3 regions of the Pseudoalteromonas sp. P1-13-1a genome follow, and region 2 is predicted to be linked to each of the others. Evidence: predicted binding sites of a transcription regulator. Region 2 holds the regulator's gene; each other region holds the start of a gene.
The links. Region 2 encodes sigma-54, which starts transcription at its own class of promoters, with help from an activator protein. Its sites were predicted from a motif close to GTTGGCACGNNNNTNGNNT; they were not measured.

Region 1 (10,581 bases), on a different contig from region 2:
CTACATCAATGGCCGATTTTTTAGCAATCCCGGTGCCATCAATACACCAACGTCTAACTATATCGCCATCGTTAACAGCGCGGTCGCTGTTCATTTTAACCTTATATTTTTGGTTATCGTTATAAAACTCCCACCCATCATGCACTACCTCATAAAGCTTATATAACAGCGCATTGTGATTCACTAAATCCTCTGGGGCTGAAGGCTCACCATGCTTGTTAATATAATCAGGCGAGGCACACAGCACATGTGCAATGTTACAAATTTTAAACCCATATAAATTTAAATCCTGTGCAGCCTCTTTGGTCAAGGCGCGCAGCGCAACATCAACACCATCGCGGTAAAAGTCTGCGCGGCTGTCGCTTGCTTGCAAGCGCAGCGTCACTTCGCTGTGTTTATCCATCACGTTATTAAGTAACACCCGCATAAGGTTGCGCCCCATTTCGGATGACACGGCGATTCGTACTTCACCACTAATTGATTGCTGCTCTTCATGAATAAGTACTTGCCCTTGCTGCAACAAATCCAGCGCCTGTTGGCAAAGAGGTAAATAGCGCTCCCCTTCAGGTGTAAGGCGTATTTGCCTTGTTGTGCGCACAAATAATTGTGCACCAAGCGACTGCTCTATCCGCTTTAAAGAAACGCTAGCAGCAGATGAGCTCATGTCCAATTGATTTGCAGCAGCAGTAATGGATTGCAGCTCAGCCACTTTCAATAATACCTGTAGATCGGCTATTTTCATCACGCCCTCTTGTTACGTTCACAGCTTGCATAACTATAACGTTATTATCCACGTTTTTGCGAAAGTGTATTTAATATATGCTCATTTATTGACTGAATTTTAGGTCTTACTATATACGGCATACCAATTCAACGGAGCTTTTAATGAAATTATCACTTAATGTATCAACCCTTGCACTGGTTGCCACACTCATATCAACGCCAGCTTTAGCACAGCAAAGCGCATCAAAAGTAGTTGCCGCTAGCAATATTGATTGGGGTTATTTAAACCCACTACGTGGAGATAAAAGCCCAGGCGCTGCAGATTTATGGGGAAATCGCACAACCAATACTGCTACAGGCATGTTAGTACGCTTTAAAAAAGGCTTTGAATCTCCACCACACATTCACAACATTACCTACCGCGGTATCGTTATTGAAGGACAAATGCATAATGACGACCCAACAGCTGAAAAAATGTGGATGCCAGCGGGTTCATTTTGGACACAACCTGCAGGTGAAAACCACACTACAGCAGCTAATAGCAAAACTAACTTAATTTACCTAGAAATAGACTCAGGCCCTTATTTGGTAAAGCCCACAAAAGAGCAGTTTGATAATGGCGAGCGCCCGCTAAACCTACATGCAGACAACATGGTGTGGTTAAACAGCAGCGATTTAAACAACATTAACGCCCAAGGCGTGCAAACAACCTACCTTTGGGGAAATACAGCTGACATGAACGGCTCAATGATTAAACTTCCTGCCGGCTTTAAAGGTGAAATAAAAACAGATGCAAGCGAATTTCGTGCTGTTGTTATAGCCGGCGCCGTTGAGTACAACTCAAGCGAGCAAGATAAAGCGCAAAACCTAAGCGCAGGCAGCTATGTAGAATCAACCGGTAACTTTACCCACTCGCTTGAAAATAACAGCGACAAACCTGCAACTATCTACATTCGTACTAACAGTAAGTACCAAGTTAATTAGAAGCTACTTATAAAAAGTAAATTGCATAAAAAAGCGCACTGTTTAGTGCGCTTTTTCATTTATTAATACTTAAAAGCTATAACGAGCAGTTTTTGAAAAAGCCGCAGGACTTATAATAACAGCTGTCGCTAGCAAGATAACTACCTTCTTGATTGCAGAATATAAAATAGAGGGATAAATCTAAATTACAGTTCTAGCTTGTTGCCTAAAATGCTAAATGATTAGTTATCTTAAAGATATTGGCTAAGTAGCTATAAGCCATTGAATGAAATGTTATTACTATAGGATATTTAAAATGGTGGCCCCTCCCAGACTCGAACTGGGGACCTAACGATTATGAGTCGTGTGCTCTAACCAACTGAGCTAAGGGGCCAACTTTGTATAACTACGCGGTAGTTAATTTTTGAAGCGTTTAGCCACTGAGCGACTAAAGCGGGTTGCAGTATAAAAAGTTTTTTAAGGCTTGTCACTAGCAAAAACCTTTATTTTAACAATCAGTAAGCCGACTGCTTAAATAGTAATCTTTTTGCGTGCGAATAGGCAGGAAATAGTGGGAAAATAAATGCAGAAGTATGCAAGCCGCTTTTTTACAATTTTAATAATTATAAAAAAGTGGCCGGCTCACATTGAACACACCACACATTATTTTTTAGCGATAATGTAAATAGCGTGAATTAAACCAGGGAAGTAACCCAGTAAAGTTAGTAAAATATTTAGCCAAAAGTGCATACCTAAACCAACTTGTAAAAATACACCCAGTGGCGGTAATAAAATCGACAATATTATACGAATGATATCCATAATGTAGCTCCTTTAAAAATGACAAGCAAAAAGCCCAGCTAAGCTGGGCTTTTAGTATAGTGCATTATTCAGCAACGATAGTTAGTTCATCTACTACGTCACGAACGTCTTCAGCATTTTTAGCAATTTTTACTGCTAGCTGCTTTTCAGCTTCAGATTCAACTGAACCTTTAAGCTTTACTATACCGTTGTCGGTATCAACGTCGATATCTGTACCGTCAACCTCTGAGTCAAATAAGAAACGTGTTGTAATTACTGTGGTGATTTTAGCGTCAGTTAAGTCGTTATCGTCATCATCCATAGTGTTACGATCTTTGTCGTCCATATCCATGTTTTTCACAACAGTTAGGTTGTTTTCTACATCAGATACGCCATCTAGGCTAATTACAAGCTCTTCAGCTAGTTCTTTATCAAGGTCGCTGTTTACTTTACCTGTAAGTACTACCTTGCCATTTTTTACATCAGTGTTAATGTCAAAGTTGTTTAGATTAGTGTTCATAAGAAGCACTGTTTCTGCCTTACCATCAATCCAAGCATCTTTACTTTCATTTTCCCACGTGCCCGCTTGAGCACCCATAGCTGTAGTACCTAAAACTAAAGCCGCAATCATAGATTTGTTAAATGTTTTCATAATCTTTCTCCTTTTGATTAAAGACACTTTTATATATGCGAGCTTTAGGCCAACTTTATTTATCAATTAAATTCATACACTTAGACGTTTCATGAGCTATAAATAGAAATACAGCTGAGTAAACATTTACAGGCTATTAGGTAAAACTTTCTTAAGTGGTAAAAATAACGATTATATTGCTGTTTTGGTTAATTTATCGTTAATATAGTAAAACAACGGAACTCGAATAAAGAATAAGTGATTGATATACAATAACTTTAATATTGGTATATGGCTTGCTAATAAAACGATAATGCAAATATAAAAGGATTAATCCCATGTCTGTAAAAATTGAAGACCGCCCAATAGAGCAAGTTCGTGAGCAAGTGATAGATCAACTTATTTATAATTACAGCCATGGTGAGATATCTGCTGAAGCCTTCGAAAGGCGCCTAGACAGCGCTATGGATACAACCGACAACACGGCTCTACTTGGCTTAGTTGAGGATTTAACTCTACATGCCGATACACAGTATACTGCTCAAAAACAAACTCAGTTCGCGCCTAACTACAGTACACAACAAGGCGAAAATGAAAGCCTAACGTTAAAAAGCATTTTGGGCTCAAGCGAACGTAGCGGCCAATGGGTTGTGCCTAAAGATATTTATATCCAAAATTATATGGGGTCAATTGTGCTCGACTTTACCGATGCCATATTCACTCACCAACACGTCACTATTCACGTCAGCTGTTATTTTGGAAGTGAAGAAATATACGTACCAGAGCACGTTAATGTGGTTTCAAAAATGTTTTGTATAATGGGCAGCTTTGAAAATAAAACGGTCTCGCTGAATAAGCGCCAAGGCCCCACAATTCAGATTGAAGGAAGGACTGTATTAGGCTCTGTAGAGGTTAAAGTAAAGCGTACTATAAAAGAAAAGTTTATAAGCTTTGCTAATGACTTAAAAGCGCAGCTTGGCGTGAACAATAAATAGTGCACATAAAGTGTAGGGGATAGAAAAGCCCTATTGAGCGCTTTTCTGTCCTCTTTTTAATACTCTTTTTATAAGTCGTTATTTCGCTCGCTTGGAATGTCACTCATATACTGCACAAACTCAACCTCAAACCCTGCTGGGTCTAAGTAGTATACGTTTTTTCTAAATGGGTTTTCCGCCCCCATTTTATCAGCGCTAAATCCGGCGTTTTTTAAGCGTTGTATAACAGCGTCTAAGTTATTTGTAACGTAGGCAAAATGCGCTAGCCCGACTTGATGCCCTGTCAAATCTCTGTTTTTATGCTCGCCGTTGTCGCTTATAGCCATGTAGTGATTATCGTCACCAAAATGTACCCAGCGCTTAGGTTTGCCATACCACGTGTTGTTACCTTCACTTCTAATTGACCAATACGGAAACGCTGCTCGGTAAAATGTAAGCATTGCGTCTATATCGTTTACTACTAAATGTACGTGTTCTAATTTCATTATTATTTACCTTAGTTAATTGCTTAAAAATAAGATAAAACCTCAAGCTAACTTTAGGTAAAGCACTTTTTTATTTTTTTACCCGTCCCCCGACTAAGATATTTACTAACATAATGAACTATTGTGATGTTTGAATTAATTTTCTTTGGCCAAATATTTACAATGAAAACAAGGCAAATTCACGTATCAAGAGCAGGCCTATTGCAAGTAAAATCAGCACTGTTAGCACTAAAAATAGCAGCTGGAGATAGGTTTATTACCCAAAGCTCAAGTTATTTATAAAATTTTAAATGAATAAATATATAGGTGTTTCAAGGTAGTACAAAAAACACACAAAAGTATTTGGGGTTTATTGTTTACTTTATGGCAAAAGTCGCTAAAATACGCCGGCTTAAATATATAAACGTTCTTTTACAACCCAAAGGTAATACCATGCATCCAATGTTAAACATTGCGGTTCGCGCTGCGCGCAACGCAGGCAAAATTTTACTTCGCGCAAGTGAAGATTTATCAAAAGTTGAAATTCAACAAAAAGGCACTAACGATTTAGTGACCAACATTGATAAAGAAGCCGAAGCCGTAATTCGTGATACAATTTTAAAATCTTACCCAGACCACTGCATTGTTGGTGAGGAGCTAGGTGAGCACAAAGGCAAAGATGCAGATTACCAATGGATTGTTGACCCACTTGATGGCACAACTAACTTCATCAAGGGTATCCCTCATTTCGCGGTTTCTATCGCACTAAAAGTAAAAGGTCGTTTAGACCAAGCTGTAATTTACGATCCAATTCGTGGCGAACTTTTCACTGCATCTCGTGGCCAAGGCGCACAACTAAACAGCAAACGTTTACGGGTGACTAAAACCGTAGAGTTAGCTGGTTCAATTTTAGCAACAGGCTTTCCGTTTAAACAAAAGCATCACTTAGATGCATACTCAGATGCATTTAAAGCTTTATTTGTACACACTGCAGACATTCGCCGTGCAGGCTCTGCTGCCCTTGATATGGCATATGTAGCCGCGGGCCGTGTTGATGGCTTTTTTGAAATTGGTTTAAAACCTTGGGATACAGCAGCTGGCGAGTTACTTGTAAAAGAAGCTGGCGGCATGGTTGTTGATTTTGCAGGTGGTATTAACTACAACCATAGCGGCAACATTATTTGTGGAGCCCCTAAGCTTACTCAAGCAATTATCCGCGAAATTCGCCCGGTATTATCTGAGTCGTTACTTCGCTAATAAAGTGCGGTTAACTGTATAATAAAAGGAGCCTGAGGCTCCTTTTTTGTTTTAAAAGTAAGGGTTATCAAGCTTTAATTCTGTGACGTATCCTTTAGTAAAAGGGAGTGAGTTTATATCTTTTGCAAAATACTCATCAAACAACGCATCAAACTCACCACTGTTTTGCATTTTTTTTAGCCCCCGCTCTATAGCCTGCGCTAAAGCAGGTTTACTACTAACAACAAAGTAATAAATACCCGTGGGGTAACTAATAAATAAATTAGGCACAATAACTAAGTTACTTTGTGCATTAGCAACCAATTCAGAATTAACTTCGATAAATGATCGTGGAAAGTAATCGATTCGTCCCCGGCTGGTAAGCGTAAACATAGCTTGATAGTTACTCAGCGGCCTTACAGGTAAGCCGTTATAGGCCATTATTTTTGTATCTGGCCAATCATGCCCTTGCACTGCAGAGAGCTCCATTAACTGCGCTAAAGTAGTAATACCTTTAAATTTTCCAACATTTTTTTTACTGGTTAGCAAAACGCGCTTACCTATAAACCCTTTAAATAAGGGTATTTTAACCGCTATTGCCCGCGCCTCTCGCTCGGGGCTACTCATGCTCCAATAAATATCTAACCCTGTTTTATCTAACTCAATTAAATCACGTTGTTGCTGCAAGCTCACTGGCTGCATTTTTATATCTACAGGATAATTGGCCCGCTCTAGCGCGCGTGTTAATAGTTCACTTAGGTATTCTTCGCGTGCATTTTGCACACTTTGCTTTTGAGCAACATTAACAACTTCAACCCCATGCGTAAAAAAGCTAATTGCAAATAAAGCAAACCCACCAACGACAATTTTTAATGGCAACATAATAATTACCTATTTTTATACTACCTGTTTATTTTCTGGTGCTAGGCGCACTAGGGCTGGCGCAGGTTTTCTGCGCTTGCATATAAACAAATAACTATGGCGATACCGCTTAGCCTCTTTTTTAGCATCTGTTGCCAACGCTGCAACTTGATGGCTGTTTTTACATTCCTGTAAGTCGGGCTCCACAAGGCCAATTGATAACGTTAGTAAAGGTACAAATTGCTTTTCTCCCTCACGATTTGTAGCCCAGTAACCTTTGCTCTTAATGTGCTCAGGCGTAAAAAAAGTGCGTGATTGCAGTTCAAATTGCTCAATTACGGTATTACAAATATGCACAGCATCTGATTGAGCAAACACCACCATAAAGTCATCACCACCTATATGTCCTACAAAGTTAGCACTGTTTTCGCAGGCTTGCACAATTACATCTGCCAATAACTTGATCACACTATCTCCACTGGCATAGCCGTATAAATCATTAAATTGCTTAAAATGATTAAGATCTATATAAGCCAGCGAAAACGCACTTTGAGAGCGTAGCCGTTGCTCTATTGCCTCATTAATCGCCACATTTCCAGGGAGCATGGTTAACGGATTAGCATGCTGGGCATGACGAATTTTTTCTTCTGTTATGTGTTTTAAAATATCACGTAAGGGGGCAAGCCCAAGGTAACGTCTATCACGCGTGATCACAATGTGGCGACGAATATCAAAGTCTTGCTCTGTAATTTGCTGGCTCACAGCGTCGAGAAGCTGATTTTCATCCACCACTAAAGGCTGTTTATCCATAAAATCGGTGACGGGGCACTTGTCGTAAAGAGCATGGCCATAAGGCGCGGCAAACACTTCTGTAAGCTGATCTTTATGGAGTAATCCAACAGGCTGGCCAGTTTTATTTAACACCGCTAGGCTCATCACAGACTTGTCTTTTTCAAATAGCGTATGGGCATCTTTGCAACGGGTTTCGCTGCCTATTGCTTCTTGTGTAATAGCAAGCCAACCAATCGCCATTGATTGATCAAATGTATTATTTGACTGCTTAAAGTTTAATGAGTGTAATTGCGCTGAGCTGTAATCAAGGCTGGGGGTTGTGTTTGGTTTTTCCAGTAAAAACCCTTGTACATTTGCTATTCCTAAGCTTTTAACATAGGCAAGCTCTTCCACTCTTTCTATGCCTTCGGCTATGACCGCGGTGTTTGTTGCTTTTGCTAGTACCGTAATCGATTTCAAAAATTCTTTTTTAACTTCGCTTTCATCACAATGATCAATAAAGTAACGATCTATTTTTACAAAGTCGGGGCAGAGTTCAGACCATTGCTTTAACCCCGAGTAACCAGCACCTAAGTCATCAATGGCAATGGTAAAACCCAGCTCCCGGTAATGTGCAATTGTTTTTAATAATAAAAAGCCATCGTCGACCTTTTCTTGCTCTGTTACCTCAATTACTACGCGGTTTGCTGCTAAGCCAAATTGCTCTGTTAAGTGAAGAGTTTCACCCTTTGGGTGGCAAGGGTCGAGCAACGTTTTAGGACTTACATTTAAAAATAACTTACCGCTTAAGTTAAGCTTTACAAAATTTTCAATTGCTTTTGAGCGACACAATAGCTCAAGTTCTGAAATTAAAGCGTGCTCGCTGGCTGCTGAAAATAATCGGTTAGGCATTTCTAAAGGGCTGTTTTTGGGCCCACGGCTTAGCGCTTCGTAACCTATAATTGCTTGATTAGCTATATCAAAAATAGGCTGAAATAACGTGGTTATTTCACCATTAATTAAAATATAGTCTAGTACTTTGCGCTGCATTGCCACTGCAAAACCTGATTGTTGTTTAATTGGGGCATTAAAGTAGCAAGCCTGTATGACAATTTTATTGCATGTGTATTAAGTACCACGCAATAAAAAACCGCTCAATTGAGCGGTTTTTTTTAAGCGTTGACTCTATTACGGCAATGCGTCTAGGTCGGCGCCTTCTTTTTCTACCACTTCGGGTATTAAATCTTCTTTACTTACGCCCATGGTAATCGCTACCGAGCTTGCAACGTAAACTGAAGAATAAGTACCAATAAACACACCAAATAACAAGGCAGTAGCAAAACCGTGAATGGTTTGTCCGCCCCACACAAATAGCGCAATCAATACCAAAATGGTGGTGATTGACGTTACAAGTGTACGATTAAGTGTTTGCGTTAACGACATGTCGATAATTTCAATCGTGTCGTCGATGCGTACTTTACGGAAGTTTTCACGAATACGGTCAGATACCACAATAGTATCGTTAAGTGAGTAACCAATTACCGCCAATATGGCCGCTAAAATAGTTAAGTCAAACTCTAACCCTAATACAGAAAACAAGCCAACAGTAATAATTACATCGTGTAGTAATGCCCCCACTGCGCCCACAGCAAAACGCCACTCAAAGCGAAATGCCACGTAAATCAAAATACAAATAAGCGCAGTTAACATGGCAAGGCCACCCTGCTCTTTTAAGTCTTCCCCTACGCTTGGACCTACAAACTCAATACGGCGCATTACTACGCTTTCATCAGCTTGCTTTAAGGCAGTAATCACTTGATTACCAATAACTTCGGCTTTTACTTCACTGCCGCGCGGCGCTAAACGCACCAAAATATCTTGGCTAGAACCAAACAGCTGCACTGAGGCATCGGCAAAACCGTTTTCAGCTAATACTGAGCGTACTTTTTTCAAATCTGCAGGTTGCGAAAAACCAACCTCTACAGCAGTACCGCCAGTAAAATCTAAACCAAAGTTTAAACCTTTGATAAAAATTGAGGCAAACGACGCTAAAATTAATAGCGTAGAAAAACCCATTGCCACTTTACGAAGTGACATGAAACGTAGGGTTTTACCACCCAAACTTAAAATTTGCATGTCCGCTCCTTAAATTGAAAGTTTATCAATGCGCTTACCACCAATAAATAAGTTAATTACCGCACGGGTACCAACTATGGCTGTAAACATTGAAGTTAAAATACCAATTGCCAGCGTTACGGCAAAACCTGCAATTGGGCCGGTGCCCACTGCAAATAATATAATGGCCGCAATTAGTGTGGTGATATTGGCATCAAATATAGTACTAAAGGCGCTATCGTAACCAAAATGAACGGCTTGTTGCGGGCTACGACCATCGGCCAGCTCTTCACGAATACGCTCAAAAATAAGTACGTTAGCATCTACTGCCATACCTACGGTTAATACAATACCGGCAATACCTGGCAGCGTTAATGTAGCACCTGGAATTAACGACATTACACCTACAATAAGTACTAAGTTAGCGGCAAGTGCTATGTTGGCAACTAAACCAAACCCTTTGTAGTAAATAAGCATAAAGGCAAGCACAAACGCAAAACCAAGAGCTACAGCTGTCATACCCGCTTCTATGTTTTCTTGGCCTAGGCTTGGGCCTACTGTGCGCTCTTCAACAATTTGAATTGGCGCAACTAGTGCTCCGGCGCGTAATAGCAAGCTTAAGTTGTGAGCTTCGGCTGGGTTATCAATACCTGTAATACGGAATGAGCGGTCAAGACGAGCTTGAATAGTCGCAACGTTAATAACCTCTTCTACCTTAATAGGTGGAAGTGCTTTACCGTCAGCGTCTTTTTTGCCCGATGGCTTGTACTCTATAAATACCGTGGCCATGCGCTTACCAATAGCGCGTTTGGTAAAGGCATTCATTTTTGCCCCGCCTTTGCTATCTAAGGTAATGCTCACTTGTGGGCGCTGGTATTCATCGTTGCCTGATTGCGCACCTGTGATATGGCTCCCTTCAAGAATGACACGCTTTTTAAGTACCACAGGGTAACCATCGCGACTCATGATCATTTCTGTGCCTGCGGGAATACGCCCTTGAGCAGCCGCACTTGGGTCAGCA
Region 2 (10,581 bases):
ATCAAAATTCAATGCTGAGTAACACCAGTGTCGGCGAAAGCGCGTTTAAGCAGTATTTAGCAGAGCAAATTAAACAGTTTATAAAAGCTGGTAAGTGGCCTGAAAACTTTACTAATTTACCAATGCCACCAGGCTCACCAATATAATTTTACGTTTTAACTAATAGTGGCTACTTAACCTAGGGTTAGGTTGCTAAATAAGTAGCCACGTTGCTGTGCCTAAAAAGGCAAAAATACCAACAATATCAGTCACAGTTGTTAGTACAACACTGCCGGCAAGTGCAGGGTCTATATTCATTTTTTTCAATAAAATAGGAATACATGCGCCAGCAACACCCGCTACTACAAGATTCATAAACATAGCAAATGCGAGCACGCCGCCAAGCATAAAATCCCACTGCCAAAGTGCAATTACACCAGCAATAAGTAATGACCAAATAATCCCGTTTAATGCGCCTATGGCCAATTCTTTAGCCATTAAAAAACGTTGGTTAGTTTGATTAATGTGCCCCACAGCTATACCGCGAATAACCAGTGTTAAGGACTGACTACCTGCTACACCACCCATTGAGGGCACTATGCCATTGAGTACAGCTAAAATAGGGAGAATGTCTAAGGTACTTTCAAAAAAGCTGGCCACAAAGGCAGCAGCCAGGGCGGTAAGTAAGTTAACGCCAAGCCATACTGAGCGTTTTTTTGAACTTTTTAAAACAGGTGCAAAGGTATCTTCTTCATCATCAAGACCCGCTAAGCTTAATAAGCTATGCTCAGCATCTTCACGAATAACATCAACAATATCATCAATAGTGACACGTCCAAGCAAGTGTGCGTTATCATCGACTACCGGTGCAGATATCCAGTTGTGGCGTTCAAATAATTGAGCGACCTCACTTTCATCCATCGAGATAGGGATAGACTCACAGTCTTCATCCATTAAATCTTGAACAATTTTTTCAGGCGGATTAGTTAAAAGCGTACTAAGTGATAACGCACCTAAAAAGCAGTTGTGCTTATCAACAACGTATAAATCATCAGTGCCTTCTGGTAGCTCACCTCGCAGCCTAATATAACGCAGTACAACATCAAGTGTAACGTCTGGGCGAATGGTCACCGTATCGGTGTTCATTAGCGCGCCTGCAGAGCGTTCTTGGTATGATAAAGCCTGTGTCGCACGTTCACGGTCTTGCGTGTCCATCGCGCTAACTACATCTTTATACACGGTGTCAGGTAGGCTACGTAGTACTTCACCTAAATCATCGTGGCCCATATCCTCAGTGGCGGCGGCAATATGCTCAGGTTCCATTTGGGCAATGATGCCTAAACGTACATCTTCAGAGAGCTCTTCTAGCACGTCCCCTTGTACATCTGGGTCAACCAGCTGCCAAAGCATGCGTCTAATTTTATGCGGAGAGGATTCAAGTAAAAGGGCAGTATCACACGGGGCCGTTTTTGCTAGCATGCGTCTTACTTGAACAAATTGCCCACTATTAAGTGATTTAGTCACCTGTTTTAGTTGTTGCAGTGGGTAGTCTTGTTCAAACGCTTCTGGCATTGGCATCCTAATTTTTTATATACGAGGGGAGGCGATTAACCGCATTGTGATTAATCTAATTAAACACTATTCATTTACCAAGCTACACAAATCAGGGTATAAAGCAAAAATGTATGAGTAAGCTTGGTAATTAAACGTTTATTCTTGTTCGTTAAATCGCTGTGCGATTAATTGTCCGACCGCATGCAAAGCCTTTTCTGAGTCTGGGCCTTCACATACAACTTTAACTTCTTTGCCTTTACTACTTTCGAGTAGCATTAAGGCTAATACGCTATCACCAGCGGCTTCTTTATCATCTTGATGTAAGGTAATTTTAGCATCAAATTGCACAGCTAATTGCGCAAGGACCGTTGCCGCTCTGGCGTGTAAGCCTAATTTATTTTTTATTAAAAACGTGTCTTCACAACGCATAAATTACTATACCTAAACTGAACAGGTTATTATTTTAAGGTTACTTTTCTTGCTCACGGTGCCTAATTTTTACATTTGGATGTGTCATTGCAAAGCTCTCACCTATAGTTTGGGCTAAATAAACTGAGCGGTGTTGTCCACCCGTACAACCTATTGCAATAGTCAGGTAGCTGCGGTTATTGCGCTCTAAGTGTGGTAACCAAGTTTGTACAAATGTTTGAATTTGCCAAGTAAATTTTTGCACTATGCTGTGGTTTGCCAAAAAGTCTTTTACAGGTTGATCAAGACCTGTAAGCGGTTTAAGTTCAGGCTCCCAATGCGGATTTGGCAAAAAGCGAGCATCAAATACATAATCAGCTTCTTTAGGTATGCCGTGTTTAAAACCAAACGATTCAAACGTTACAATTAGTTGTTTATCTTTTTTTCCGAGTATTTTTTCGCGAATTGACTCAGCCAATTGGTGAACACTTAAATCAGTCGTATCAAGCATAAAGTCTGCGCGGGTTACAAGTACATCAAGCAGCTCTTTTTCTTTTTTTATTGCTAAGTCGAGCGGCAATGAATCGATGGATAAAGGGTGTAATCTGCGTGTTTCTGAAAAACGTTTTATGAGTGTTTGATCATCACTGTCTAAATAAAACAGAGTGGGTTTAGCAAAGTCCGGTAGGTACTCGAGAATATCGTTAAACTCGTCTTGTTCTTTGGGGATATTACGAACATCGATACTAACAGCTATTTTGTCATAGTTATCTGAAACACTACGTACTAAAGAGGGCAGCAGGTTGACCGGGATATTATCTACGCAATAATAGCCTAAATCTTCAACCACACGTAAAGCAACCGATTTACCTGAACCGGAACGGCCGCTTATGATTATTAACTCCATTTATAGCCCTTAGTATTTACTACGATTGATCAACAATTACTTGATACAGTTCTGCATCGGTTTTAGCGTTTCGCAGCTGTTTGCAAAATTCTCTATTGCTCAGTTTATCAGCTATGGTTGCTAGAGTCTTTAGGTGCTGCTGGTTATCGCCATCTGGTACGATGAGTGCAACAAAAATATCAACAGGACAGTTATCAATAGCATCAAAGTTTACAGGCTTGTCACTAACGAGTACTAACGCAAGCGGTTCTTCTACGCCACCCATTCTGCCATGCGGAATTGCGATACCGCGGCCAATACCCGTACTACCTAGTTTTTCTCTGCTAGCTAGCGCATTAAGAATATCCTGTTGCGGTAAGTAAGGGAGCTTTTCATGAGCCAGCTCACTGATAAATTCTAAAATTCTTTTTTTACTACTAAAAAGGACCGCAGCTTTGCTGCAGTCCTGGCATACTAATGTACTTAATTTCATAATATTAGTGTCTAGCAAGCTTCTCTTTATGTTTTATGACTTGACGATCGAGCTTGTCAATCAACGAGTCTATAGCAGCATACATATCTTGGTGCTCTGTTGAGGCAAATAAATCTGCGCCGCTTACATGAATAGTCGCTTCTGCTTTTTGGTTGAGTTTTTCTACATCGAGAATGACATGCACATTGCTAATATGATCTGAGTGCCTTTCTAGCTTTGCAAATTTATTATTTACATAGTCTCTAAGTGAATCAGTTACTTCTACGTGACGACCAGTTAGGTTTAGTTGCATAAGCATTTCCTCTTTGTTTTTTACGTCTTATATCAAACTCTTTCTCTGATTTGACGGTGGAATAGCTAGCGATTCACGGTATTTTGCTATTGTGCGTCTAGCTACTTTAATTCCTTGCTCTGCCAATATATCCGCAATTTTACTATCACTCAATGGTTTGGCTGAGTTTTCCGCGGCAATTAGCTTTTTAATTAAGGCACGTATTGCGGTTGACGAACATTCGCCGCCGTTTTCAGTGCTTACGTGGCTTGAGAAAAAATATTTAAGCTCAAAAATACCACGTGGCGTATGCATATATTTTTGCGTAGTAACACGCGAAATTGTTGATTCGTGCATTTCTACCATTTCAGCAACATCGTTTAAAACCATTGGTTTCATGGCTTCGGGGCCATGTTCAAAAAACGCTTGTTGCTGTTTTACAATACAGTTTGTTACTTTTAGCAGCGTGTCGTTTCTGCTTTCAAGACTTTTTATAAACCATTTAGCTTCTTGCAGATGAGAGCGAATAAACTGGCTATCTCCACTAGATTTTACGGTACGTGACATGGCCGCATACTGACTATTTACGCGTATTTTTGGCATGCTATCTGGGTTTAGCTCTACCACCCAACGGCCCTTAATTTTTTTAACTGATACATCCGGTATGACATACTCAGACTCTTCCCTTACTATTGTATCTGCAGGTTTTGGGTTGAGGGTATGTATAAGAGTCATGACCTCTTTAAGCTCGTCTTCTTTAAGCTTAGTCTTTTTCATTAATGTACGATAGTCGCGTGCCGCTAATAGATCAATGTGATCGGTTAAGATCATTTTAGTTTGTTCTATAAAAGGGGTGTCTTTATCAAACTGATTAAGCTGAATACACAAGCACTCCTGTAAGCTTCGCGCGGCTATACCTACAGGGTCGAATAATTGAATACGTTTTAAAACGGCTTCTATTTCATCCAGTTCAACCTCAACGTCGTCATCGTTTTCTTGGTTAAAGCTTTCTAAAATTTCTTCACAACTTAGCGTTAAAATACCCGAGTCATCTACAGCTTCTACAATGGCTATAGCAATAGCTTCATCAGTGGGGCTAAAAGGAGTAAGCTGAAGTTGCCACATTAAGTACTCATGTAGCGTTTCAGTAGAGGCGCCCTGATAAATAGACTCATCTTCTGGCATTGGGCCTGAAGATGCCGCAGGGGCTGCACTCATGTACTCATCCCAAGTTACATCCATCGCCATATCATCGCTAACGGTGTCTTTATTTAAAGCTTCACCACTGTCTTGCTCGTATTCACTGGTTGTATCATCAGCCGATGCGCTTACGGTTACATCATCCGTATCTGCTTTTTGTTCATTTTTTCCAGCCGACTCTTCCGTGTAATCTTGCTCTTCTACTTCTAATAGCGGGTTGCTATCCAGTGCTTCTTGTATTTCTTGCTGGAGATCCAATGTACTGAGCTGCAGCAAGCGAATCGCTTGTTGCAATTGTGGAGTCATTGTAAGTTGCTGGCCCATGCGCAGCTGTAATGATTGCCTCATGTATCTCTAACAATCCTTTTATGTTGTTATAATTAATATTAGCAGATGCTTGTAGGTGTGGCTTAAATGTTACAGCCTAAATTGCTCGCCTAAATAAACATCGCGTACAGTTTTGTCATTTAATACGTGTTCTGGGGTGCCAGATGCAATTAGCTCCCCATGAGAAACAATGTAGGCTTTTTCACAAACATCAAGGGTTTCTCTTACATTGTGATCGGTAATTAATACGCCAATGCCACGATTTTTAAGATGTTCTATTATTTTCTTTATATCTAACACTGAAATCGGATCAACACCAGCAAAAGGCTCATCCAACAAAATAAATTTAGGGTTCGCTGCGAGTGCTCTGGCTATCTCTACACGGCGGCGTTCACCACCAGAAAGCGCCATACCTTGGCTATCACGTATATGTTGAATGCTAAATTCATCAAGTAAGTTGTTAAGCGTTTCTTCTCGCGCGGCTTTATTTAGCTCTTTGCGCGTTTCTAAAATAGCCATTAAATTTTGATAAACTGTTAGCTTTCTAAATATAGATGACTCTTGCGGCAAATAGCCAATGCCTAAGCGAGCACGACTGTGCATAGGTAATAACGTGATGTCGTTATCATCAATAGATATTTTACCTTTGTCGCTAGGTACTAACCCTACAATCATGTAAAAGGTGGTGGTTTTACCTGCGCCATTAGGGCCTAATAAGCCCACTATGCTGCCGGCTTCTACCTCAAGGCCTACATTTTTTACAACTTGGCGGCCTTTATAGCTTTTTGCTAATAGTTCTGCTTTTAAGGTGCTCATGGTTGACCTTCGTTACCTGTTTTTTCTTTAATATTTGCTTCAACAGGCACTAAAATTGTGTGGACACGATCCGTTGAGTTTTCGTCTTTTTCTGCGCTAATAAGCTGCTGCTGCATATCGTAGGTAATACTTTTAGCATTAATTTTTTGACCGGCTTGCGCGACTTCGGCATCCCCAACAAGTGTTAAAAAGCGCTTTGCTACGTCGTAACGTACTTCGTTTGCACTGGCACTCATTACGGTACCATCGTCTTGTTTTTCTTCGAAGTAGGCAGGGCTGCCAGTGGCAATAAGCAGTTGTTTGTTATCCCCTAGGTCTTCACGTTTATGTACTTCGAGTCGGTCGGCTGTAATTTTGCGGTTCCCATGCACAATTTCGACGTTTTTTTCAAAAATACCTACGTTTTCTTTAAGTTGACCTTCTTGACGGTCTGCACTAATAGAAATTTGGTTTGCTGGCGGTTGAGCAGCAGGCTCAGCAGCAGAAGCGCTAAATGCCAGCATCAGCGATGGGATAATAAGTATTTTAGTGAGTTTATTGGTCATAATATATTGTTCGCGTATGGTTAATTAGTTTTATTACTGCGGTTTTTAAATCGGCTTCAAGGCCTTTACCGACAATCTTTAAATTTGGCCCAGTGACAACCACTGGCTGCTCAGAGCGCATTGTTAGCGCTTTAATGTCGACTTCGATGTTGTCGGCATTGATGTTATCTATCATGGCGTTATCAACTAAATTTTTGGCAACCACGTTGCCTTCTAAAATAAGTTGTTTATCTTCGTAAAGCGTTGCTTCGTCAGCGTTTATTCGCCATGTTTGTGTTTCGTTATATAAAGTAAAAATAGGCTTTTCAAAAAATGTAAAACCAAGTTGTTGGTACAGCTCCATTTTAGCCGCGGTAACTTTATGGCTTATTTTACCTTGCTCGTCATAGGTTGTTTGCTTAAGCTCTATAGCGGTGTAATCAGGCTTTGCAATGACTTCTGGTTCTTGCTCTGGTGCTACATTGCTTTGCGTAAAATAAGGGTACCAAAGCCAAACCATACAGCCGATGAATAACACACTGAGTATAACGCGTGCTGCATTCATGAACTGGTACCTTGTGTAGTAAGTGCTATACCGTTTTCGAGCATGAGTAAATCTGTGAGCTCTCTCACTGCACCAAAGCCACCAGGCATTTGTGTAGTGTAATGCGATAAGCGTTTAATTAGCGGGTGCGCATCGTTTACTGCGACGGCAAAACCAACGCGCTCCATGACGGGCATGTCAGGTCCATCATCGCCAATATAGGCTATTTGTTCATCAGTTAACTTTAAAGTGTTTTTGAGTTCTTGATAAGCAATAAGTTTGTCTTCTTGGCCTTGATAAATATGCTGTACGGTTAAGCTGCTCATGCGAGCTTGCACTATTTTTGAATGACGCCCCGTAATAACCGCAACTTCAAAACCGCTATTGATCAGTGCCTTAATGCCAAAACCATCTTTTGTATTAAATGCTTTTAACTCTTCGCCTTGGTTACCGAGGTAAATTCGGCCATCAGAAAATACACCATCAATATCGCATATGAGTAGTTTTACTTTTTTGGCGCGTGCTCTGGCATCATCGCTTAGCGGTTGATAGAGATCTTTAAATTGCATTTATAATACTCCTGCTTTTAAGAGGTCTTGCATATTTAAGGCGCCCACAGGCTGGTTTTGCTCATTAACTATGATTAAACCATTAATCCGCTTATTTTCCATTATATTTAGTGCTTCTGCTGCAAGCATATCGGCCGTGGCGGTGGTGCATGACTTAGTCATAACTTGGTTAATAGCGGTGTTATGTATATCAACTTTTTGCTCTAAAATACGACGTAAGTCGCCGTCGGTAAAAAGGCCAGCAAGCTGTTGATTGTTATCTACAATAGCAGTCATGCCTAGCCCTTTGGCAGACATTTCTATTAACGCGTCTTTAATTGTTTGCGTTACACCTATAATAGGGGTGTTTGTGCCGCTGTGCATTACATCTTTTAAAGTGAGCAACAATCGCTTACCTAAGCTGCCGCCAGGGTGAGAGAGTGCAAAGTCATCGGCGGTAAAACCGCGTGCTTCTAAAAGCGCAACCGCCATTGCATCACCCATTGCTAAAGTGGCTGTGGTGCTTGCTGTTGGCGCTAAACCTAACAAACATGCTTCTTGTTCTACCTTTATGCATACGTGCACATCGGCAAGTGTTGCCATAGTAGAAAGCGGGTTGCCCGTCATCGATATTATTTTTGCACCGAGGCGTTTTAGCACCGGAATAATATTTAGTACTTCACTGGTTTCGCCCGAGTTTGATATAAGCATAACCACATCATTTTTGGTTATCATGCCTAAATCACCATGACTTGCTTCGCCTGGGTGAACAAAAAAAGCAGGGCTGCCTGTACTGGCAAGGGTAGCAGCAATTTTATTACCAATATGGCCTGATTTACCCATACCAATAACAATAATGCGGCCTTGGCAATCAAACATGGCCTGACACGCATTATTAAAGTTTTCATCAACGTATTGTTTAATATCCGCAAGCGCTTGGCGTTCTATGTTTAATACGCGTAAACCTTGCTCTATAAAGTTTAGTTGTGCCATTGTTACCCTACTTGACTAAAAATATAACCTTGGTACGCCAAAAATGCGATGAGTAATAGACCACCTTCTACTCTATTGATACGCTGAGAACCTCTAAAGTTCAATGACATAATAATAAGCGCAAGCGTTGCACCCAACATAATAAGTATGTCGCGGTTTGCAAGTGATGGGTCGACCACTGATGGGTTAATAATACCTGCAAGCGGCAATACCGCTAGAATATTAAATATATTTGAGCCAACAATATTACCTAGCGCTAAATCGTCTTCGTTTTTAAGAACGCCTGCAACAGAAGCCGCAAGTTCAGGCAAGCTTGTGCCAATGGCAATAATAGTTAAACCAATAACTAAATCGCTTAAACCAAAGTATTTTGCTATATCGACAGCTGAACCAACTAAAAAATGGGAGCTTACAGGCAATAAAACCATACCGACAATAAGCCAAAATATTGCTTTTTTAGTGGGAACATCATTAGGGACTTCATCGCATGCTTCTGAAACAAATGGATCATCTTGGTTTTTAGCTCGTAGGGATACAATAATTAAACCACCAATAAACACAATAAAAGCGACTAATAAGGCGATACCTTCGGTGAGTGAAAAGTAGTTATCTGAAAACACATACCACGTAGCCAATGATGCCAACATTACGAGCGGCATTTCGCGTTTTAACGTACTTGAGGAAACACTCAGCGGGCGCAGCAGTGCAGTTATCCCTAACACAAGTAATATATTTGTTATATTTGAGCCCACCGCGTTACCTACCGCTGTGTCGGTTTTATTGGCCAGAGCAGCCGATGCAGACACCATCATTTCAGGGGCCGAAGAACCCATAGCAACAACCGTTAAGCCAACTATTAAAGTGGGCACTCCAAAGTTTTTAGCAAGCGCAGCCGCACCGTATACAAATCGGTCGGCGCTCCATACAAGTGCAGTAAAACCAAGAATTAAAATAACAAACGAGGTAACCATTATGTTAAGCCAGATGTTCAAAATACAGATGGCGCGAATAGTAACAAAAGCCAACATGAAAGTATAAGCAAAAGAGTGGGGTCTACTATAGCAGTGTGCGAATTTTATGCGCTTAAGCAAAGGTTAAGGCAATTTACTTCAGCCTTACAGCGCTTTTTGTAGGCGTATTACAAAATCTTACGAATTGTTTTTTCCATCTTGGTTAAAAAACCCTTAAAATAGGAGCACGAGTGAACATTGTTACGGAGAGCGACTTGTCGCAATCAATAGTAGAAGTCAAGGATGTTAGCTTTTCGCGAGGCGATAGAACCATATATAAAAATATGAGTTTTAGTGTTCCTAAAGGTAAGATAACAGCGATTATGGGGCCAAGCGGAATTGGCAAAACCACAATGCTACGCTTAATTGGTGGGCAGCTTAAGCCTGACGCCGGCGATATTTTATTCGAAGGTGGCAGTATTCCTAAAATGTCGCGCAAAGAGTTATATGCGGCACGAACCAAAATGAGCATGCTGTTTCAAAGCGGTGCGTTATTTACTGATATGTCGGTATTTGACAACATTGCATTTCCTCTGCGAGAGCATACCAAGTTAAGTGAAGCGTTAATAAAACTAGTCGTATTAATGAAACTGCAAGCAGTGGGTTTACGCGGCGCTAAAGACTTAATGCCTTCTGAGCTTTCTGGTGGTATGGCCAGACGAGCAGCACTTGCACGTGCTATTGCGCTGGACCCAGAGCTCATTATGTATGATGAGCCTTTTGCCGGCCAAGACCCAATATCTATGGGCGTATTGGTAAAGCTTATTAAGTCATTAAATGAAGTGCTAGGTTTATCATCCCTTATTGTAACCCACGATGTGACGGAGGTAATGAGTATTGCCGATCACGTTATTATTATTGCCGACCAAGGCGTAATAGGGGCAGGGACACCGGATGAAATGAGAAACCATGAATCTCCATTAGTACAGCAGTTTTTAAAAGGGTTATCGGATGGGCCTGTGCCATTTCATTACCCAGCACAAACGTATGCTGATGAGCTGTTAGGAGAAAACACTTAATGTTGGATT
Region 3 (10,581 bases), on a different contig from region 2:
AAACCATTGCGGTTATCATCAAAGCCGCCTTCGTTAAATTCAAGGGTGAAAGTGTCTCCAGTGGCTGGCGTGCCTTCAATGTCAAAGTCAAAGCCATAGTTGCTATAAGGTGCACCAGCCTGAGCCAGTATACCCTCTGCCGGTGGCGTTATAGTAAAGGTTGTGGTGCCATTTGCATCTGTAATTTGGTATTCATTTGCAGCGCCCGTTTTAACAAGAGTGATATCACCATTGGCTAAACTAGGGGCGGTGGTAAAGCCACCCGATGTAACGCTTGTTACTTCTCCAGCTGAAATAGTGGCAGTGCCTACATTATCTATACTGTTAGCTGTACGAATAGGCGATGCCAGAGCTAAGTCTTCACCGCGGCTTGTCGCAAGGGAAATACTGTTTGCCGCTTCAGAGTTAAGTTTAATTTGAAACTGATCACCGGTATTACCTGTACCTGCTACATTAATTTGTAAACCAAACGACTCCCCACTTGTAATGTCGTCTGAGTCGATGACACCAGATGGCGGTATCGTTGCTAAAGAAGCGCTGCCTATCGGCTCCCCTTTATTATCAACGGGCTGAATGCTCACTTCATTTGCATTAGCGGTATAAGTAACAATAAAGTCGCTGGCAGGCAGTTCACTGCCCTTACCGGCCTCAAGCGTGGCAGTTAAACTGGCACCGCCGGTATTATCTTGGTATGCATAAGCGCCCACGGTAGGTATAGTAAAAATATCACCGCCTAGCTCACCGTTAGCATCCATACCCAATTTATTTTGCTCGTTGAACGCATCTGCAATTGCCAATCCCATTTGGCCAATCTGGTTTTGTGCAGGCACAAGTATGTCGTCTCTAAAAGCCAGCAAGCCGCCAATTTTGCCTTTTAATTTGCTTGCATCTATTTCTAGCGGCACGGCTTTGCCGCCATTAACATCAAGCGTCAATTCTTTAAAATTAGGATCGGGGTCGCCCGACAAAGAAAACAAGTTAAATGTACCGTTTTCCATAACTAAAGACTCACCGCTGCCCATAAATACGAGTTTTTCGCCATTAGGGCCATCGAGTGTTTCTATATCTACGAGCTCTGATAATTCACGAATAGCTAAGTCGCGCTGGTTATAAATAGAACTCGCGTCTGATGCGTTATTAGTACCATTTACGACTGCAATTTCTTGGTTTAACGTATTTATATTTTGGATGAGTGAGTTGGCTTCTTCAGAAAAAATCTCAAGCTGCTCATTCACTATACCTTGTTGCTCAAGCACAATACCTGAGAGCCTGTCCATTTGATCAACTAAACTTTGCGCATCGGTCATTACGAGTGAACGAGCAACTGATGAAGACGGCTGATTTAGCGCCTCTTGCACGTTATTAAATAATGAATTTATGCCGGTTGATAAGTTGTTAGACTCTTCCGAAAAAATAGTATCAACACGGTTGGCTTCTGTTACGAATTGATCAAAAAACGATTTATTTGACGTATCGCGGTTTAACTGCGACTGGGCAAATTCGTTCAATAACCGATATGTTTCGCCGCGCCCTACTTGGTTATCTACCATAGTGGTAAATTCAGTGCGCTCACGTACGTAGCCTTCGGTATTTACATTGGTGATGTTTTTACTGGTCGTTTGCAACAGTTCAGAACTTGAACGCACCCCTGAACTGGCAATATTTAATAAACTAAACGACATATTACTTCACTCCTTGGGTAAACGCGCTTGTTGCAATATTTTTAAGCTCACTACTATTTAGCACTTTTTTTATTTTGCTCGCGTAATTAGGGTCCGTTGCATAGCCTGCTTTTTGTAGCGAATCTAAAAATTCGTTTGGCTGTGCTGTTTTTTGTAATGCTTCTTCGTAACGTGGGTTTTGCGTTAAAAAATCGACAAAGTCGTTTACGCTTTCTTTTATAGAATCATAAGCTCTAAAACTTGCTTGCTTTTTAACAGGCGTGCCTTGCTCAAATTCAAGCGTTACTTTACTTGCTTTGTCGCCTTCCCAGCTTTTATCTGATTTAATATTAAACAGGTTATTTGAGCTATTACCGTCACTTTTATTAATAATATGCTTGCCCCAACCAGTCTCAAGGGCCGCCTGAGCGACCATCACTGCAGGGTTTAAACCTATTTTTTCGGCCGCTGTTTTGGCATGCTCCCACACTGCACTCACAAATTCTCCAGCATTATTAAATGTCGGTTGCTGTACAGGCTGTGTTGGGGTTTTAGTGTCTGTTGCTTCGCTGCTGAGGGCTAAGTCGTCTTTATTTACTTGCTCAACATTATTCAGTTCTTCGTGGGGTAGTTCAGAGCCTGCGCGTTTATCACTGATAAAGTCGTTGGTTGTTCTTAACACTGAGCCAGGCATAAAGTTTTCAGCCTCTGGAGAGAGCTGCTGCACAATTAAATCAGCCAAGCCTAAAGACCCATTTGATGAAAGCTCAGAAGAGAGCTGCTGATCGTGCATTTCTTCAAAAAACTTTACGCCGCTAGAGTTAAACGGGCTGTCTTCATCTTCAAATGCTTCGTTAGCTTTACGCATGCCTTTTAGAAGCATCTGCGTAAAAATAGCTTCAAATTGTGCCGCTGCTTTTTTAAGCGCCGCTTTAGAGGCATCAGTAGATGCATCACCGCTGTTTAAGGCGTCTTGACGTAAAGTATTAAGATTACTTAAATCAAAAAAGTTTTGCTTATCGAGGTGATTTGTTTCCATCAGCTTTTTGACACAAAAATGAATAATACTTCGATAAATGCAAAAATTAAGCCAAAGGCATTTTAAAGGCAGGTTTTATTAAAAAAGCTCGGCTACATTGTTGTAACACCGAGCTTTTAATAATTTAAATAACAACAAGCTGTCCGTTAATTGCACCCGCTTCTTTAAGGGCTTCTAAAATAGCCATTAAATCGCCAGGTGCTGCACCTACTTCATTTATAGCACGCACTAAGTCATCTAAGCTGACGCCTGGGTTAAATACAAACGCACGAGAATCATCTTGGTTAACGTCAATAATACTTTGCTGTGTAACGACGGTTTCGCCTTCTGCTAACGGATTAGGCTGCGTTACATTTTGCTGTTCAGCAATCGTAACTGTTAGGCCGCCGTGGGTTATTGCCGCAGGCTGTAACTTCACATTTTTGCCAATGACAATTGTGCCTGTGCGTGAATTAACAATGATTTTTGCAGAGGTGTCAGCAGGCTTAAACTCTAGGTTTTCAAGCGTTGATAAATAAGACACCCTTTGCGATGCATCACGCGGGGCAATAACGCGTACTGAGGCTGCATCAATCGCCTGTGCACTATTAGGACCAACTAAATCATTGATTGTTTTTTCTAGACGTTTTGCAGTAGTAAAGTCTGGACGATTTAAGTTAAACGTAATGTAGTCGCCTTGCATAAAAGGACTTTTAACTTCGCGCTCAACAGTAGCTCCGTTTGGTACGCGGCCGACGGTTGGGGTATTAATAACCACTTTACTGCCATCAAGCCCTTGTGCACCTAAACCCCCTACTATTAAGCTGCCTTGTGCTATGGCGTATACGTTACCATCAACCCCTTTCAAGAAAGTTTGTAGTAATGTGCCGCCACGTAAACTCCCTGCACTGCCAATAGAAGAAACCGTAATATCAATTGTTTGCCCTGGCTTTCTGAACGGCGGCAGCTCAGCATGAACTGCCACTGCAGCTACATTTTTAATTTTAGGGCTTTGCGTTGAAGGTAAGGTAATTCCAAAACTGTTTAGCATGCCCCTAAAACTTTGTTGCGTGTAAGAGTTTTGCTCCCCTGTGCCAGGTAGCCCCACCACTAAACCATAGCCAACCAATTGGTTGGCACGGACCCCTTCAACCATAGAAACATCTTTTATTCGTTCCGCGCTGGCAGAAAATTGCCAGCCTAGCAGTATGATCAAAATAAACGCTTTAATGTTTTTCATACTACTATCCTTTAAAATGGAAATAACGAGCTACTGAAGAAACGTGTTAACCACCCTGGGCTTTGCGCCTCTTGTGTTTGCCCTTTACCTGAATACTGGATGCGGGCATTCGCAATTCTATTCGACTCAACCGTGTTATCGGCACTTACATCTTGCGGGCGAACTAGCCCTTCGAGCCTAATAAACTCTTCGCCAGTGTTAAGTGTTAGCCATTTTTCACCACGGATAACTAAGTTACCATTGGGTAAAACACGCATAACATTTACAGAAATATCACCCACTAAACTGTTTGACTGATTTGATTTAGAGTCACCGGTAAATGATGAATCACTACCAATACCAAACTGAATACTGTCGCCACCTATATTTACAGGTAAGCCACCTAATCCAATAATGGGGTCCAAACTGGCGTCGGTTTCTTTGTCAGTTTCAGTTTTTGCGGCTTTTGTAGCTTGTGTTGACTCTTCAAGCTTAACGGTAATTATATCGCCTGTTCTAAGCGCTTTTTTATCTGAATACAGGTCATTAAATGTGTTGGTATTAAATAGCGAACCTGTTGCAACAACAGGCTCTGCTACAGGCTCTGGGTACATGGGTGCGTAGTATGGGTCGTCTTGAACCACTTCACTATTTTGCGTAGAAACACAGCCACTTAAAAATAAGGTGCCTGCGGCAAATAAAATAACTTTACGCATAACTATCCCCTTGTGCACGATTATAACTGTTGATTGATGTAGCTCATCATTTCGTCAACGGCTGAGATTACTTTTGAATTCATTTCGTAAACACGTTGTGTTTCGATAAGGTTTACCAGTTCTTCTGTTACATTAACGTTTGATGTTTCAAGCGAGCCCTGAATAATAGTACCCAACCCTTCTACGCCTGGATTACCTTGCACAGGCGCACCACTAACAGCCGTTTCGGTGTAAAGGTTTTGACCAATTGGCTCAAGACCAGATGGATTAATAAAGTCGCTAATTGTTAGCTGACCAATCACCACATTATCGGCTTGCCCTGCAACACGTACAGATACTTCACCATCTTGAGAAACCGTAATTGATTGCGCATCATCCGGTACGTTCATTTCGGGCTGAACAACAAAGCCAGCGCCTGAAGTAACAATGCGGCCGTCTTCATCGGTAGTAAATTGTCCATTACGCGAATAGGCAATATTGCCATCAGGTTGCAACACTTCAAAAAAGCCTTCGCCTGAGATCATCCAATCAAGTGAATTTTCAGTGGTGAGCATATTGCCCTGCGTAAACTCTTTTTGGTTAGCAACCACTTTTGCACCGGCACCAAGCATTAGGCCAGATGGTAACTCAGTATCTTGTGATGATCGCCCGCCAGGTTGGTTGATGTTTTGATACAGTAAATCTTCAAAAATAGCGCGGCTCTTTTTGTAACCTACGGTACTGGCATTCGCCAAATTATTTGAAATAACTGAAATATCAGTTTGTTGAGCGTCTAGCCCTGTTTTACTTATCCACAATGCAGGATTCATAAGTATGCCCTCATTTTAAAGTTAAACTATGCGCATCAACTGATCTTGACGTTCGTCAATCTCTTCAGCTGTTTTCATTAGTTTTACTTGTAACTCAAATTGACGTTGGTGGTTGATCATATCGACCATTTCGTGAACTGGATTAACGTTAGACATTTCCAGTGCACCACTTAATACTTTTACATTTTCAGAGGTATCAACGGTTTGCCCAGGTACTGGTCTAAATAAACCATCGTTACCTTTTTCAAGCTGCCTGCTGTTTCCTTCAACAACACGTAGCGTGTCTACTTCTTCTAAAAAATTGGCTGGTGCGCCTTGCGGGCGAACCTGAATGGCGCCATCTGCACTAAAGCTTATTTTTTCAATAGGGACAGGTAGAATTACGGGGCCACCTTCGCCAATAACTTGACGACCATGGCTCGTTACTAACATGCCTTGTGCAGTAATGTTCAGCGTACCAACTTTAGTGTAGGCTTCATTCCCTGAGTCATCTTGAACAGCGAGCCAGGCGTTATCGCTCATGGCAATGTCTAAATCTCGCCCTGTTTCTATTATGCCGCCAGAGGTCATGTTAGAACCAGGTCGCTCTTGCATAGAAAACACTCGGGTCGGCAAGCCCTCGCCAAATGCTTGCATAGAACGCGCTTGCGCGAAGTCAGCTTTAAAACCTGTGGTATTTGCGTTTGCCAAATTATTGGCTTTAAGTGCAAGCCCCTGTAGGCTTTGCTTAGCGCCAGAGGCCGCAATGTAGACCATTTTGTCCATAACATCGACTCACATAAAAAATCTCTGAGTTGATAAATGCAAAATAGGTGCCAGATTAAATTTGACGCAATATAAGGAAGGTATTGAACGGTTCAGCTAGGCTATTTTTGTGGTATTAGGTATAAAAAAGGCTGCAAAAATGCAGCCTTAAAATCTTAACCAAAAATAGTGTTAACTTATCGAATCTGCAAAATACTTTGCTGAATTGTTGAGTTAACTTCAAGCGCTCGAGAGTTTGCTTGGTAGTTACGTTGAGCGGTAATCAAATCAACTAATTCGTTTGTTAAGTTGGTATTTGATTGCTCAAGTGCAGATGAATTAATACTACCAAAAGTACCCGAACCTGCTTCACCGGCTACCGGCTCGCCAGAGTCAATACTTTGCTTCCAGCTGGTATCGCCTACTTGCGATAAACCTTGTGAGTTTGGAAAGCGTACCATAGCCACTTGCCCTAAGTAGGTTGAATCACCATTACTGTACGAGGCCACAATTTTGCCGTCTGTGCCAATATCAATACCCGCTAAACGACCGACTGTAGAGCCATCTTGGTCAAGGGCTTTTACTTCAAAACCACTTGAGTACTGAGTGGGAATACGTCCTGCTGTGTTATTTTCATCTCGCCAATTTAACTCAATACCCGTGCTTGGAAATGTCGCGCCGTTATCAAGCATTGACGATAAACCAGTGCCTGCACCTGCCGGCAAATTAATTTCGTCAAATGTTGTGGCGTTAGTATTTGCTATACCGTTGGTTGTCGCAGGTAAACCACTAGAGTCGAAGCCAAGTGTAGCAATCGGTGTATAAGGTGTAGTAGTTTGCTCTGCACCTGATGTACCATCTACAACTTTCCCATCTAAGGTTGCGTATACCTCCCAGCTGTTATCAGTACCACCCGAGGCGGCATCCTCTTCTTTTACAAAAAAGTATTGCAGAATATGTGGTTCACCTAATGAGTCGTAAACGGTTGTAGACGTTGACGAGTTATACGTACCATTTGATGTAGGGTCAAAAGCAAGGCCTGTAGCATCTGCTGTTGCATCTAAATTAAATGACAAAAATACGTTTTCTGTAGCGCGAGGCGAACCAGATGAATCAGGAATTTGAATTGGGTTAGTTGTACTTAGACTTACCGATGTGGTGTCCCCACTTGATGCATCAACCGGAAAAGCTTGTAAATAATTACCTTTGGCGTCAACCATAAAATTGTCTTGATTAAGCTTAAATGCACCTGCACGAGTATAGGTTAAATCTTGCGATGAAATATCATCGGTCATTGCAAAGTAACCTTCGCCGGTAATCGCTAAGTCTAACGAGTTGTTAGTAAATTGCAGTGAGCCTTGATGAAATTGCTGTGCAACCATGGTAGTTTGCACACCATCACCATTTTTGGTTTTACCTGCGCTAAACACAGATGCAGCATATACATCAGCAAATTCAGCCCGCGATTCTTTAAAACCAGTGGTATTTACGTTAGCAATATTATTTGCTGTTACGTCTAAGTCTTTTTGAGCGGCAGCTAGGCCTGTAAGTGCGATATTAAAGCTCATAATTCACCTCTAACTTTTAATCTAATAGCCTGCTAGCAGGCGAAATACTTTTAAATGGTTATGCGATCTCTGCGACATCTGTCAACCTAACCGCACCCTCTTTGGTGTTAATAATAATGCCACTAGAGCCGTTGATATTAACGCTTTCAATGTTTTTGAATGTGGCTACCGGTAAGCTTGAAAACTCGCCGTTGGTACTGCCCTCTGCAGTAATCGTGTATTCGCCCTCTGGTAGGCGTTCGCCAGATTCGTTATTCCCATCCCAACTAAAGCGCACAGCACCCGCTGCTTGCGAACCCATATCGATAGTTCTAACCAGTTGCCCAGAGGCATCTGTGACTTTAATTTTTAAATTATCAACGGCTTCTTCAGCAACTGCCGATCCTTTTGCCTCGCCACTTTCGCCAAGTTCAAGCGTATTAGATTCTAAAAGCGCTTGTTTACCAACCAGGGTTGATGCTTGTAAAGCAGAGTTTGAAGTCATTGAAGAGGCAAGCGACTCAAAATTTGTGTTTAAATCTGTGATACCTTGCGCCATGGTAAAATTAGTCATTTGCGCAATCATCTGATCGTTATCAGCCGGATTACTCGGATCCTGATACGATAGCTGCTGAGTTAGCAACGAGAAAAAATCTTCCTGTGTTAACGCATCGCTCTCTTCAGTGGAAGTCGCTACTTGAGTCTCTTGCCAAGTAATCGAGTCCATAAAAGATGAACTAGTACTAATATCGTTACTCATAACCTACCCTCGGTTATCGCTGCCCAAGTAACAGCGTTTTGCTTAACATTTGCTTAGCTGCATCGGCAACTTGCACGTTTGTTTGATATGAGCGAGATGCAGAGATCATATTTGCCATCTCCTCAACAACATTAACGTTGGGTTTATAGATATAGCCATTTTCATCCGCACTTGGGTGATTAGGGTTATATTCAATTTGTAGTGGTTTGTTACTCTCAACAATCCCCAACACTTTAACACCAACAGCGGAGCCCTGAGGGTTACTGGCTGAGGCAGACGCTTTAGTCAGCTCGGCAGCAAATACAGGTTGGCGAGCTCGGTATGTTTTGTCTTGGGATGAACTTATTGTATTAGCATTCGAAATATTACTCGCGGTAGTATTTAGGCGCACATTTTGCGCACTCATACCACTGCCTGAAATATCAAAAACATTATATAAACTCATAATTATTACCCTTGACTACCGAGCGCTTTATTCAGGCCCTTAAATTTACTACTTAAAAATTGCAGGCTTGCCTGATACTCCATCGCATTCTGTGTATACAAGTTTCGTTCCACCTGTATATCAACTGAGTTACCATCGCCTGTATCTCCTTGATTTGGAGTGCGAAATAATTCAGAACCACCTACGCTGCGAGTACCGCCAGCAATGTGTTTTTCATTGGTTGTGACCATGCTATTGCCGCTTTGCTGAGTTGACCTTGCCGCTTTTAATGCAGAGGCAAAGTCAATATCTTTTGCTTTATAGCCAGGCGTATCAGCATTCGCTATATTTGTGGCAAGCACTTCTGCCCGCTGTGAGCGGATCAACATCGCATGCGGATGGACACCTAATGCTTTATCAAAACTGATAGCCATAACATTCTCCAAAAAATTGACTTAACTAAGTTAAAGCAATTAATAAGCCAGTAGTTTTGAATAAGGTTACTTTTTTATAGGAGGTTGTTATTAAAGAAAAAACGACGCACAAAGCGTCGTTTTTTAATGGGAAGGAAGAGGCGTTATTTTTTTTGGTAGATGATTCCGGGGTTACAACGAACCATGTCGAACTCGTTACTTAAGCCAGTCATTGACTCTGATGCACCTAAAAACAAATACCCTTTTGGGTTTAGTGCTTGGGCAAACTGGCTAATAATTTTTGCTTTAACCTCTGGTGAAAAATAAATAAGTACGTTGCGGCAAAAAATAATATCGAACTTGCCCATTAAGGCATAAGAGTCGAGCAAGTTTAAATGTCTAAAGCTCACCTGCTTTCTGACTGAATCGACAACTTTTGCCATTCCATTGCCGCTATCCATAAAGTACTTTTTACGGCGTTCTGCTGAGAGCCCTCGCGCTAATGCCAGCGCATCATATTCTGCATTTTTACACATATCGAGCATTGTATTAGAAATATCAGTACCAATAATTTGTGCGCCCATACGTAGCACACCCGGCTGCTGCGCTTGAAACTCAGCAACCGACATGGCAATAGAGTATGGCTCTTGACCTGAAGAGCTGGCCGCTGACCAAATTTTTACTGGCCGGCGAGTGTCTTTGAACTCAGGGAACAATTTATTTTTTAACAGCTCAAATGGGTATTGATCCCTAAACCACAATGTTTCATTTGTGGTCATGGCGTCAACCACTGCGGCTCTAAGTTGCCGCTCATGGGGGGCAAGCGTTTTACTCACTAACTGTGATAAAGATTCAACATTAAAACGAGCCATAAGCGGAGCAAGCCGACTTTTTACTAAATATTGCTTGTTTTCGCCTAGCACAATACCACATTGCTGCTCTAAAAAAGAGCGGAACTGATCGTAGTCACTTTGCTGCAAATCTTTATTATTCAAATTATTAACACCTATTGTTGCTTAATCACAATGAACCCATTTTTTAACTGCTGTTGCCAATTCATCTGGGTTAAATTTTGCTATAAAGTCATCCGCGCCGACTTTTTCGATCATCGCCTGATTAAATACACCACTCAAAGAAGTGTGTAAAATAACATGTAGAGGCGCTAATTTAGGGTCAGCTTTAATTTCTGCTGTTAATGTATAGCCGTCCATTTCAGGCATTTCAACATCAGAGATAAGTAAACCTACACGCTCAGTAATATCATTTTTAC

Region 1: AN391_RS06865 (BON domain-containing protein) is a predicted target of sigma-54. The motif match lies at 3,175-3,193, and genes of this name have one in related genera.
Region 3: flgJ (flagellar assembly peptidoglycan hydrolase FlgJ) is a predicted target of sigma-54. The motif match lies at 2,738-2,756, and genes of this name have one in related genera.

What each region holds. Positions count from the first base shown of each region.
Region 1 is NZ_LKDV01000007.1:78,047-88,627, reverse strand. It holds gene AN391_RS06880 (LysR family transcriptional regulator) at 1-742, opposite strand, end outside; gene AN391_RS06875 (DUF4437 domain-containing protein) at 886-1,707, shown strand; tRNA gene AN391_RS06870 (tRNA-Ile) at 2,004-2,080, opposite strand; gene AN391_RS20360 (YqaE/Pmp3 family membrane protein) at 2,350-2,508, opposite strand; gene AN391_RS06865 (BON domain-containing protein) at 2,573-3,139, opposite strand; gene AN391_RS06860 (LiaF domain-containing protein) at 3,457-4,113, shown strand; gene AN391_RS06855 (VOC family protein) at 4,182-4,598, opposite strand; gene suhB (inositol-1-monophosphatase) at 5,031-5,834, shown strand; gene AN391_RS06845 (ABC transporter substrate-binding protein) at 5,886-6,695, opposite strand; gene AN391_RS06840 (bifunctional diguanylate cyclase/phosphodiesterase) at 6,711-8,495, opposite strand; gene secF (protein translocase subunit SecF) at 8,634-9,581, opposite strand; gene secD (protein translocase subunit SecD) at 9,591-10,581, opposite strand, start outside.
Region 2 is NZ_LKDV01000003.1:90,321-100,901, reverse strand. It holds gene AN391_RS04095 (zinc-dependent metalloprotease) at 1-146, shown strand, start outside; gene mgtE (magnesium transporter) at 193-1,551, opposite strand; gene AN391_RS04085 (HPr family phosphocarrier protein) at 1,690-1,962, opposite strand; gene rapZ (RNase adapter RapZ) at 2,003-2,848, opposite strand; gene AN391_RS04075 (PTS sugar transporter subunit IIA) at 2,868-3,320, opposite strand; gene hpf (ribosome hibernation promoting factor) at 3,325-3,612, opposite strand; gene AN391_RS04065 (RNA polymerase factor sigma-54) at 3,640-5,139, opposite strand; gene lptB (LPS export ABC transporter ATP-binding protein) at 5,209-5,934, opposite strand; gene lptA (lipopolysaccharide transport periplasmic protein LptA) at 5,931-6,479, opposite strand; gene lptC (LPS export ABC transporter periplasmic protein LptC) at 6,469-7,023, opposite strand; gene kdsC (3-deoxy-manno-octulosonate-8-phosphatase KdsC) at 7,020-7,571, opposite strand; gene AN391_RS04040 (KpsF/GutQ family sugar-phosphate isomerase) at 7,572-8,543, opposite strand; gene AN391_RS04035 (calcium/sodium antiporter) at 8,546-9,514, opposite strand; gene mlaF (phospholipid ABC transporter ATP-binding protein MlaF) at 9,769-10,572, shown strand; gene mlaE (lipid asymmetry maintenance ABC transporter permease subunit MlaE) at 10,572-10,581, shown strand, end outside.
Region 3 is NZ_LKDV01000046.1:8,561-19,141, reverse strand. It holds gene flgK (flagellar hook-associated protein FlgK) at 1-1,682, opposite strand, end outside; gene flgJ (flagellar assembly peptidoglycan hydrolase FlgJ) at 1,684-2,700, opposite strand; gene AN391_RS18725 (flagellar basal body P-ring protein FlgI) at 2,825-3,919, opposite strand; gene flgH (flagellar basal body L-ring protein FlgH) at 3,931-4,614, opposite strand; gene flgG (flagellar basal-body rod protein FlgG) at 4,635-5,423, opposite strand; gene AN391_RS18710 (flagellar basal body rod protein FlgF) at 5,445-6,188, opposite strand; gene flgE (flagellar hook protein FlgE) at 6,365-7,735, opposite strand; gene AN391_RS18700 (flagellar hook assembly protein FlgD) at 7,794-8,474, opposite strand; gene flgC (flagellar basal body rod protein FlgC) at 8,488-8,919, opposite strand; gene flgB (flagellar basal body rod protein FlgB) at 8,925-9,332, opposite strand; gene AN391_RS18685 (protein-glutamate O-methyltransferase CheR) at 9,476-10,306, opposite strand; gene AN391_RS18680 (chemotaxis protein CheV) at 10,328-10,581, opposite strand, start outside.